2 regions of the Undibacterium sp. RuRC25W genome follow, and region 2 is predicted to be linked to the other one. Evidence: riboswitches for the same ligand, from Rfam matches in the RefSeq annotation. Region 2 holds a riboswitch; the other holds the start of a gene.
The links. A riboswitch is a leader RNA that binds a small molecule or an ion and turns the genes downstream of it on or off. The one in region 2 is predicted to bind cobalamin.
Positions count from the first base shown of each region.

Region 1: linked by a shared signal. The riboswitch ahead of ACO0KV_RS02760 (TonB-dependent receptor domain-containing protein) and the one ahead of ACO0KV_RS07005 (CoA-acylating methylmalonate-semialdehyde dehydrogenase) in region 2 are both predicted to bind cobalamin.

Region 1 covers NZ_JBMPPD010000003.1:100,506-106,615, forward strand. Annotated here, with positions in the region: gene ACO0KV_RS02755 (FecCD family ABC transporter permease) at 1-918, opposite strand, end outside; gene ACO0KV_RS02760 (TonB-dependent receptor domain-containing protein) at 1,236-3,089, opposite strand; cobalamin riboswitch at 3,238-3,517, opposite strand; gene ACO0KV_RS02765 (PilZ domain-containing protein) at 3,696-4,049, opposite strand; gene ACO0KV_RS02770 (histidine phosphatase family protein) at 4,261-4,803, opposite strand; gene ACO0KV_RS02775 (adenosylcobinamide-GDP ribazoletransferase) at 4,806-5,600, opposite strand; gene cobT (nicotinate-nucleotide--dimethylbenzimidazole phosphoribosyltransferase) at 5,610-6,110, opposite strand, start outside.
Region 2 covers NZ_JBMPPD010000011.1:7,362-13,471, forward strand. Annotated here, with positions in the region: partial or broken gene ACO0KV_RS06995 (LysR family transcriptional regulator) at 1-299, opposite strand, end outside; gene metE (5-methyltetrahydropteroyltriglutamate--homocysteine S-methyltransferase) at 400-2,691, shown strand; cobalamin riboswitch at 2,885-3,108, shown strand; gene ACO0KV_RS07005 (CoA-acylating methylmalonate-semialdehyde dehydrogenase) at 3,374-4,897, shown strand; gene ACO0KV_RS07010 (acyl-CoA dehydrogenase family protein) at 4,911-6,071, shown strand; gene ACO0KV_RS07015 (enoyl-CoA hydratase) at 6,068-6,110, shown strand, end outside.

The sequences.
Region 1 (6,110 bases), on a different contig from region 2:
AGGAATCAATAATCGGTGATCGGGCCCCAATGCAAAGCGACATGCATGTGGCATGATCAGTCCAACAAAACCAATACTACCAGCGGTACTGACAGCGCTTGCCGTCAATAATGCAGAGCAGAAAAATAACAGCTGCCGCAAACGCCCCACATTGACACCAAGTGTCGTCGCATTATCAGCATGCATTGCTGCCACATTAATACCCCGCGCATTGCGCATCGCGAACAAGAGCACGCCGACACCAATGATCCACGGCATATAACGTCCCTGTGTATTTGACAAATCTCCGATCATCCAAAAAACCATGCCACGCAAGCGGCTGTCAGGGGCAATGGACAACATTAAAGTAATCAACGCACCGCATCCGGAAGCAACGATCACACCAGTCAGCAATAAAACGGGGGCGCTGCCATCACTGCTGCCACTGCCGCGCAAATCGCGATAGGCGAGCGCAAATAGCAATAAAGCGACGATGATCGCGCCGGCAAACGCCGCCATGTCGACCATCCAGAATGTCCCATAAAACAAAATCATGGCCAAGGCGCCTACCGATGCGCCTCCCGAGATGCCGAGCACATACGGATCTGCTAACGGGTTACGCAATAAAGCCTGCATCAGGACACCAGACAATGCCAATGTCGCACCGGTAATAAAGCCCGTTAATGCACGTCCCAAGCGAAGTTCTAATAAACTTGCAGCAAGTGATGCAGGTTCACCACGAATCAGCTCGATCAAGGCTTGCCACAACTCACTAAGATTCAGACTTACTGAACCAGTAAGGCAAGCGATGATGATGCTCGCGAAGGCAATAAAAATTAAAAATGGGAGTACCACGCCAGCACGAATCGCCGCTGATATCGACGGCTGATGCGGTAGATGCGGCAGGTGCGGACGCTGACGAAAAGAAAAGAAAGACATGGGCGTTATGCCTGAACCATAAAATTGGGGGGGGGAGCGAGCACTCAATACACTCAGCGGTGACCACCCATTGCTTCAACTACAAAATTGACTGGTCATAGCAATTTAAGGTACCGACCAATCAACGCATCAAACATTTATTTTCAGATCTCATCGCAACGACTGCCCCTGCTGAAATCTGGCAAAGCTTTATACATCTCAAACAATACAAAACCGCCCCAGATAGCTGGAGCGGTTCTTCATATCATCCGAAAACGGACATAAACCCATCCCGGCAACGAACGACAAAGTAACCGAGAGGAGGTGTGCATGTTGTATTATTTAAAACCGTAATTCAGACCAACGTACACGTTGGAGCCAGGCGTGTTATAGCCATAAGCCAACGCATAGTTTTTATTCAATACGTTGTTCCAGCGAGCCAGTAAAGAAATGTCTTTTGTTACGGCATAAGTACCATACAAATTCATTAAGCTATAGCCAGCCAAAGTACGCACATTAGTAACGTTATCAAACCGATTGCCACTAAACAGTGTTTCCACACCAATTTTAGCTTTATTTATTGTGTATTCTGCCGCAAAGCTTGCATGTTGTTTTGCCCGACGCGCCAGACGTTTACCGGTTGTATCGTCCTCAGGATTTTGAATATCGAGAGAACCGCGCAACATCAGATCTGCCATGCGCGTGCTACCGCCCAGCGTAATACCTAACATCGTTGCTTGATCAACGTTGTAAGCACAACCATAGGGATGCGTAGACGTTTGCACAGGACAAACATTTGTACTGACGAGAAGATCAGTTGCCTTGTTTTGGTACACAACAGCACTTAACTGCGTCGTCAGATTCTCGTAGTAAATGCCAACTTCCGCATTTTTTGCTTTTTCAGGTTGATTGGTCGCAATGCCATAACCAGGATAGTAAAGCTCATTGTACGTGGGTGCACGGAAGCTGGTACCGTAGCTGGCATTGACTCGCCACTCTGATGTCAAACGGTAACCGTACGCAACACCTCCGGTGGAGTTGGAACCATAGACTGAGCTATTATCATTACGCACACTTACGCTGGCTAAATGCGCATCTTGTTTCCAAACATAAGAAGCAGCAACAGAATTTGTCGTGCGTTTCTGATTGAGTGCAGCTGTCGAGCCATTCACTTTTTCCTGACGGCTTTCTGCAATCAATTGCAAAACATCCTTACCTAATCTGATATCGTTCTGGAAACTGATCAGATTTTGATGCGTATCGATTTGACTTTGACCGTATGAAGCGTCCGTAAAATTGAGATTATTGGATTGCGCAAACTGCACATGCGAAGTCCACATATCATTGACTTTGACATTGCCGTAAACAGCGATAGTTTGCAACTGCTCAACGGAGTGGTCATCGTAAGATGGGCCTGAATCAAATTGCGCATTCAAGCGACTTTGCATAAATTTAATACCCGCTTCGTAACCTGGTGCGAGTTGCCAATTAAAACTGCCGCTCGCGCTATCAAGCTTGTAACCATCATTATCTGCGTTATAGCTATATTTACCAGCGCTAGGATTCGTTGCAGAGAAACCCGTATTGTTCTCATGCCCAACATTGAGGGCATAGTTAAATTCATTGCCCGACGAGCCAAAGACACCCGCCTGCATTTTACGTAAGCCATAACTACCAGCGCCAACTGATGCTGTCAGCGATATAGGGCCACTTCCTTTTTTTGTGAAAATCTGAATAACGCCACCCATCGCATCAGCACCATACAAGCTGGATAATGGCCCATAAACGATTTCGATATGATCAATTTGTCCCAATGGAATGGTTTCCCAACTGGCACCACCGACCGTTGATGAGCTGTAACGCACACCGTCAATCAATACAATATTTTGCGCATTGCTACCACCGCGCATCAACACGGAAGAAGTCGTTCCAGCACCGCCGTTACGCGTGATTTCAATGCCACGTTGTTGTTGCAGTAAATCAACTAAAGATTCGGAACCAGCTTGTGCGATTTGTTCGGAGGTAATGATGACGTTGTCGGCCAATACGTCCTTAGCGGCCTGAACCTGACGTCCAGCAGTCACAACGATGTTTTGAGCAGTACTATTGGAAACGGACTGAGCGAAGGAGGCAGCTGGAAAAGCAGCGGCCACGGCCAACGTAATGGCGAGAGGTTTTAATACAAGATTCATGCTAATGAGAATAAATAGATCACGCAGCCAACGTCCCCGCAGGCAGCCTAGAACAAAATAATCACGTAACAGAGGTGGTTCAGCTGATTGTCCCCAAAACTAATAAGTTCAGAACCAAAGTCAGTCAACAACGAAACTCCCCGTTCGTATTACTTCACGTATTCTGGCCGGTATCCGGGCTGACAAATATCACCATCTGACCTTCCCATGCAAACAAGCACAGTGGTATTGCAAGATGGCTGGCTCAACACGAAGTTGAACAATTTGTACACCGTTGCGGGGGCAGCACATTTATATTGCCTCGAAGCATTAAATTAATCTAGCCGATAGAGCAAGCGAAGAGCAATTTGAACCAAGAAGAAATTGATGTTTCCCGTTTAACCGCAAACATGAATATGTCTGCGAGCACCAAAACACCGCCATTTTATAGATGGATGGCACTGCGAGCAAGACAAGTCTTACCCTATCGATCAATCTGACTACTTACACAACCTGATTAATAGACAGTAAGACGATGCTTGGACGCAAGGAGAAGCTGTCGTAAGCCATCGAAATGAGGACGCGCCCAAATTAATAGGGCGACGTCAAAGTAAGCGTTAACTATTCTCAGACCACCGACATATTTTGACTTGTCATTGAAACCCAGGCACTGATTAATTCACCGTCGTTACTTGGTAAGCCACTTAGGGCAATGCCTATGCGGTAATTTTCGCCCTTCAACACTACGTGCTTTACTTCGCATTGACAACTGACATGAATAAGCTCTGCGCGGTTGGCCAGAGAAGGTATCTCGATAATGAGGGGGTATGTGACATCAAGAGATAAGCCTTGCGCGCACTCGAGCAAAAGACCGTTTTTGGAACTATTGACCGCGTTACACACGATGAGTCGACCATCTTTGAGTTTGACGCCAGCACGCCAGGTGACGTTGACTCGGGGGGCTTTTCGTAGTTCTATCATATGCGTCACACCATCAAGGTACACACTACACTTTAAACCCCAAAATGCGCCAAATCTCATCGAGTGCCAGCATGACGAACCCCAGGGAGCATATTTACATGACGAGATTTTATTTGCCACTTTTGATGGCGTCATCCCGTTAAAACAACAACGGTATTTACGTCAAAAACAGAGACGTGTTCATCAAAAAAACACAAAAATAGTAGCATCACTAAAGTAGGGTTGTCTCTGTGCACGACGCGAATTCGAAACGCTGTTCCATTTGCGCCACACGTTTTGCTAAGCTGACAACCGTATCACCCTGCTGCCAAGCCGCCAAGATCCTGATGACGCCCGCATGAGAAACGATCACTGCCTGCTCCATGGACTGTTTTTGCAAATCAGCAATAAATGCCATTACCCGCTCAACCATTTGCAATAGCGTTTCCCGCTTGCCTGGCGAGTAACCAACAACATCCGCCGCCCAGGCATCGATCTGATCACGAGGTATCAGATCCCATGCTTGCATTTCCCACTCACCAAAATGAAGCTCTAGAAGGCGCTCATCAATAACAGGATTGGGATGCAAATGATTTGCTAAGTTGAGACACCGCGATAATGGACTGGTAAACACTGGCAATGAGCCAGACCAGCGCCGGCGCAGGGTTTCAGCGCAGACGCCGATATCGTCGGCACTCGTCGGGACGTCGGTCTGACCATAGCAAATACCTGCTGGAATAAGCGGTGCGGTATGCCGGATCAGGTAGAGATACATGATCAGACTGGTGCGTGAGCCAGCAAGCCAAGGTAAAAAACAACTTCGGTCAATTGCTGAACCGCACCGAGGCAGTCACCGGTATACCCGCCAATCCGGCGAACGAACAAACGTGCAAACCAGAACGCCGACAGCGGCATCAAGATCAAAGCGGGCAACAACCGCTCAACGACTACCGGTTGCCACAACAGAATGGCAGCCAGCGGTACTAGCACACTCAGACAGGCAACACCAAACTCATTGGAACTCATAAATTGCGCAAGCGGCTTTGCCTTCCCTTCGTGTCTGGCATAGTCAAGCAACCAGATTAAGCTGCAAGAGAGCAGGCGAGAAAGCGGATGCGCAATCAGCAGTGCTGGCACTACCAACACAGCAGGCAAACTCACCAACAATACAAATTTCAACAACAACATCAGGCAAATACCAATCGTCCCATAAGCACCGATCCGCGAGTCTTTCATGATGATAAGGACGCGCTCTGGCGTAGTTCCTCCACCAAAACCGTCACAGACATCAGCAAAACCATCTTCATGAAACGCACCTGTGACCCAGATGCCGGCAACCATCGACAACACAACTGCGACAGCTGGCGGCCACCATTGCAATACCGCGATATAGACACCGCTCACAACACCACCAACCACCCAACCAACCGCAGGAAAATAACGTGACGACTGTTGTAACCAGGCCGCCTCAAATCCAACCCAATGTGGAATCGGGATACGGGTAAAAAACTGCAACGCGATAAAAAATAACCGCAGTTGATGCAAGCACTGTTGGCGTAGATGGGCAATCATCAAATTAGCTCAATCTACGCTTTTTTCGCTGACTTGCGCAGTACCGAAGGTCGCCATTTGGTTCAGGAAATTAACAGCAGCCTGCACCATCGGATACACCAAAGCGGCACCAGTCCCCTCACCCAGACGCAAATCAAGTTGCAACACAGGGTTGACATCCAACTCCTTGAGCATGCGTGCATGACCACTTTCATCCGATTGATGAGAGAAGACGCAATAATCGAGAATCGCCGGCTCCATCCTTGCGGCCACCAGCAACGCACTAGTGACAATGAAGCCATCAATCAGCAATACCATGCGTCGCTCCGCTGCAGCCAGCATTGCCCCCACCATCATCGCGATTTCGAAGCCGCCAAAACAAGCCAGCACATCGAGTGGCGCACTTACCTCAGAATGCAAATTGACCGCGGCTTCAATCACTTTCTGCTTATGCAAAATGCCGGCCGTTGTCAGGCCCGTACCTGCACCAACGCAATCCGCAACCTGCACGCTGGTCAGTTTATGCATTAC
Region 2 (6,110 bases):
ACACTCCATACCGATACGCAGTGTCCCGCGCTCACCCTGTGCAAACTGGCGCAAACGCTCCTCAGCAAGGACTAATTGTGGCAACAAGCGTTGTGCAACGGCATGCAGGTATGCCCCGCCTGCGTCAGTCGTAAAGAGCGTCCCTCGCGTAGCCAGATATCAGTCCCCATTTGCTGCTCCAGCTTTTTCATACTGTGACTCAGCGCCGATTGGGTCAGGTGCAAAACTTCTGCTGCAGCCGTTAATGAGCCCTGCTTTTCGACTTCCATTAAAATGGCCAAGTGAATACGCTCTAACATAAACTATGAATAAAACTCATGGATGTGTGAAGAAAGACCATTTTACTTCATTGATTTGAGAATTTACTATCAACACATTGAATAAATAAGGACGAACGACATGACCACCATCCATAACCTCGGTTTTCCCCGTATCGGCGCCAAGCGCGAACTGAAATTTGCTTTGGAGTCCTATTGGAAAGGCGAAATCTCGCTTGACGAACTCAAACGTCTCGGTTCAAGCTTGCGCCAGCGTCACTGGAACAATCAATCCGGCCTTGATCTCGTTCCCGTTGGTGACTTCTCTTTTTATGATCAGGTGCTCGATATGAGTTTCACTTTAGGCAATCTGCCTGATCGCGTCAGGGACTTCCATGGCGACCCGCTCGACAATTATTTCCGCGTAGCGCGCGGCCGTTCGGCTCAGTCCGTCCATGAGAATCATACTTGCTGCGGTGGTGTAGCTGCGGGAGAAATGACGAAGTGGTTTGACACTAATTATCACTATATTGTGCCGGAATTCAACGCGACCACCGAATTCAAGCTTGATGCGTCACGTCTCTTGGCGCAATTAGCAGAAGCCAAACAGCAAGGTGTCAAAGCAAAACCAGTGATCATTGGTCCTGTGACCTATCTGGCGCTAGGTAAAGCAAAAGAGAACGCCGACAAACTAGCGCTATTGCCATCATTATTGGCAGTCTACTCACAATTGCTACATACCTTGAGTGAGCACGGCATTGAATGGGTACAAATTGACGAGCCCATTCTGGTTACGGAATTGAACACGGATTGGCAACATGCGTTCAACCTCGCCTACCATCAACTAAAGCCGTGCCGTATCAAAATATTGGTCACCAGTTACTTTGGTCAACTGCAAGACAATCTCTATTTGGCCGCTAATCTACCAGTCGCTGGTCTGCATATCGATGCAGTCAACGATCATGAAGACCTGCGTCGTTTACTCAATCTGATCCCACAGCACAAAGTGTTGTCTCTCGGAGTCGTCAATGGTCGCAACATCTGGAAAACCGACCTTAACGCTGTGCTCGATTGGCTTGAACCATTAGCCGAGCGTCTTGGCGACAAACTCTGGATCGCACCGTCGTGTTCATTGCTGCACGTACCCGTTGACCTCAATAACGAACAAAAATTAGACGTCGACATGAAAAGTTGGCTAGCATTCGCGTTACAAAAACTAGACGAATTACAAGTGCTGGCGAAGGCGCTGCGCCATGGCCGTGATTCGGTCAAAGAAGAATTGACTGCCAACCAGTCAGCATTAGCAGCACGTCGCAACTCAACACGCGTGACGAATCCCGTGGTACAAAATGCGGTTGCTGCGATCACTACTAAGCTTGGTGCTCGTCAGAGTAGCTATACTATTCGCGCTGCCAAACAAGCGACGTTACTACAACTGCCTACCTACCCAACGACGACCATTGGCTCCTTCCCACAAACGGCAGAAATTCGCCATGCACGTAGCGAATTCAAAAGTGGAAAACTCGATGATGCTGGTTATAAAGCAGCCATGCAAGCAGAAATCGCCCGCAGTGTCCGAGAACAAGAAACACTTGATCTGGATGTGCTTGTCCACGGTGAGGCAGAACGTAATGACATGGTTGAATACTTTGGAGAACAATTGGACGGCTATGCTTTCAGTCAATTTGGCTGGGTACAATCTTATGGGTCTCGCTGTGTGAAACCACCCATTCTTTTCGGTGATATCAGTCGACCAAAAGCCATGACTGTCGAATGGACAAGCTACGCACAATCGCTGACGAAAAAACCAATGAAAGGGATGTTGACCGGCCCAGTCACGATCCTGAACTGGTCATTCGTGCGTGACGATCAACCACGCTCTGTGTCTTGCCAACAATTAGCATTGGCCATACGCGAAGAAGTGCAAGACCTGGAAAAAGCAGGCGTGCGCATTATTCAGATCGATGAAGCGGCATTACGTGAAGGACTGCCATTGCGAAAAGCAGAATGGAAAAATTATCTCGATTGGGCAATTGAATCATTCCGTATCACTGCCAATGGCGTGACAGATACTACGCAGATTCATACTCACATGTGCTATTCAGAGTTCAACGATATCATCTCGGCCATCGCAGACATGGACGCAGACGTGATCACAATTGAAACTTCTCGCTCAGATATGGAATTATTGGATGTATTCGATAGCTTCAACTATCCAAATGAAATCGGCCCTGGGGTCTATGATATTCATTCACCTAACATCCCGACCAAAGAGGATATTGTGCAACTCATGAGAAAAGCGGCCGAGCGTATTCCAGGAGAGCGCCTCTGGGTCAACCCAGATTGCGGCCTGAAGACCCGTCAATGGGCAGAAGTTTTACCGGCATTAACCAACATGGTAGCGGCAGCGAAAGAATTGCGCGCAGCGGCGTAACTAAACCGTCCTGCTTTGTATCCAACGAGTAGGACAAGACCAACCAAGTAATCACAGAAAAACGCAAGCGCCACCTGCCCTTGCGTTCTATTACCCACGATGCGCTTACTATCGCTGCTGACTTTACCCGTTTCAAACAAGCAATCAAATTGTTAGCAACAACAAATTGACGTTTACGTTAACGTAAATTAATGCTATCTTTTATCCACCAGGTGCTGCACCCCTTTTCTTAGGGTGACAGTTAAACGGGAAAGCGGTGCGTCTCTATGCTTAGCTTGCATTCAGAGACTATGCCGCTGCTGCCCCCGCAACGGTAAGCAAGTGTGGTTGCATCCTCCAAGCCACTGGTCATACGACTGGGAAGGCGATGCAACAAGTCTTGTGAGCCCGGATACCGGCCTGGTGATCTGTCGGAAAATCGCGGGTGGCGATTGAGTCCGGTATCTGCGTTCATTGTATGGCGGTAGGCTGTTGTACGCAGTTTGTCGGTTCAATTTCTTTCGTCGTTTTCTACTGGTCCCGATGTCGCGCGGTGGGTGCGCATCGTGGCGCGCATTGTTCATTCTTGCAGCGCTCCCCTTCAGGTTACTGATGTGCGCAATTGTGCGGGACTGCGTTCGTCGGTTGCTTTTTAGTCGTATTTAACTGTGCAGTGCACGGCTTCGATCAAAGGAAACTGAAAATGACCACACAAACTATGTCATCCACGACCATCCCACGTATTAAATTACTCATCAACGGTAAGTTTGTAGAATCGCGCAGCAAAGAATGGCGCGATATCGTCAACCCGGCAACGCAAGAAGTACTGGCACGCGTACCCTTTGCAACACCAGACGAAGTGGATGCCGCGGTCGCAGCAGCCAAGTTTGCATTCATTGCGTGGCGTAAAACACCCATCGGTGTACGCGCTCGCATTTTTCTTAAATATCAGCAATTGATACGTGAAAACATGAAAGAGCTAGCTGCCACGTTGACAGCAGAGCAAGGTAAAACACTAGCGGATGCTGAAGGCGATATTTTCCGCGGTTTAGAGGTGGTCGAGCATGCGGCGAATATCGGCAATCTGCAAATGGGTGAGCTGGCAAACAATGTTGCCAATGGCGTGGATACTTACACCCTTCTACAACCAATCGGCGTCTGTGCAGGCATTACGCCCTTTAACTTTCCGGCAATGATTCCGCTGTGGATGTTTCCAATGGCGATCGCTTGTGGCAATACGTTCGTCTTAAAACCATCAGAACAAGATCCCATGGTGACGATGCGCTTGGCTGAACTTGCACTACAGGCAGGTATTCCGGAAGGGGTGCTAAACGTGATTCATGGTGGTGAAGACGTCGTGAATGCTATCTGTGATCACGACGATATCAAAGCGATTTCTTTTGTGGGATCAAGCAGAGTCGGCACACATGTTTACAACCGCGCCACCTTGGCTGGTAAACGTGTGCAATGCATGATGGGCGCAAAAAATCATGCCGTTATTTTGCCGGATGCAAATAAAGAGCAAACCATCAACAGCCTTGTCGGCGCTACTTTTGGTGCAGCGGGTCAACGCTGCATGGCGGTGTCAGTCGCTATCCTCGTCGGTGAAGCAAAACACTGGGTCGACGATTTAGTACGCGTTGCCAAAACGCTCAACGTTAACGCAGGTACAGAAGTGGGAACCGACATCGGACCGGTCATTTCGTGTGCTGCGTATGATCGCGTGGGTGGGTTGATTGAGGCGGGAATTGCCGAAGGCGCCACGCTTGAACTGGATGGACGTCATCCTGTCGTTAAAGGCTATGAAAAGGGCAACTTCTTCGGACCGACTATTTTTTCTCACGTGAAGCCGGGAATGCGGATTTACGATCAAGAAATATTTGGCCCCGTATTGTGCTTATGTTTTTCTGACACACTACAAGATGCCATCGCGTTTATTAATGCGAATCCAAACGGCAATGGCACAGCGATTTTTACGCAGTCAGGTGCAGCAGCACGTAGATTTCAAGAAGAGATCGATGTCGGCCAGGTAGGTATCAACGTACCAATTCCCGTCCCTGTCCCTTTATTTTCTTTTACTGGGTCACGCGCGTCCAAGTTAGGCGATCTGGGTCCTTACGGTAAGCAAGTCATTAGTTTTTACACACAAACCAAAACGATCACCCAACGCTGGTTTGACGATAGCACCTCGACTGTTGGCGTCAATACCACCATCGCCCTGAAGTAAGAGGGTGAGCAACATGAACTTCGAACTCAACGATGAACAACTAGCCTTTCAGGCGTCGGCACGCGTCTTTGCTGAGAAAGAATTTGCACCGCATGCAGCAGCATGGGATGCAAATAGCATTTTCCCACTCGACGCCATCAAACGCGCGGGTGAGATAGGGTTTTGCGGCATCTATTCTCCCGAGTTTCAAGGTGGTTTGGGTCTATCGCGACTCGACGCGAGCATTATTTTTGAGGAACTGGCAAGTGTTGATCCATCAACGACGGCGTATCTGACCATCCATAATATGGCGACATGGATGCTGTGTCACTGGGGCAATCCGGCTATCCGCGATCATTGGGGACCACTACTCACATCCGGTCAGGCACTGGCCTCCTATTGCCTAACAGAGCCGAGCGCTGGTTCAGATGCAGCAGCAATCAAAACCAAAGCTGAACCAATAAAAGGTGGCTACAGCATTAGTGGTTCAAAAGCCTTTATTTCAGGCGCGGGGGTATCGGATCTCCTCATTGTCATGGCGCGAACAGGTGGACCGGGCGCAAGTGGAATTTCTGCTTTTGCCGTACCCGCAACCACAAAAGGGCTTGGTTTTGGGCGAAAAGAAGAAAAACTCGGCTGGCATAGTCAGCCGACGCGGCCCGTCTTTTTTGAAAATGTCTGGGTGCCTGACAACCATTTGCTTGGCAACCTCGGAGACGGTTTCAGAATAGCGATGCGTGGACTTGATGGTGGTCGTATCAATATTGCGTCCTGTTCTCTTGGCGCAGCACAAGGTGCGCTCAATGCTGCGCAAACCTATGTCAAAGAACGGCGGCAATTTAATCGTCCTTTGGCAGATTTCCAGTCAATGCAGTTCAAACTCGCCGACATGCTGACCGATCTTATCGCCGCTCGTCAATTAGTCAGGATGGCAGCGGTTAAGCTCGACGAGAAAGCCCCCCATGCAAGTGTCTATTGTGCCATGGCGAAACGATTTGCAACTGATATTGGTTTTCAAGTCTGTGATGAAGCACTACAGATCCACGGCGGGTATGGCTATATCCGTGAATATCCGCTTGAGCGCTTAATGCGTGATGCGCGAGCGCATAAGATTCTGGAAGGTACTAACGAAATCATGCGATCGATTATTGCCCGCCAATTTCTCGACACAACAACAATCGGAGACATACGATGAACCACTATACTAACTTAAAGCTCAGCATAGAGCACCGCA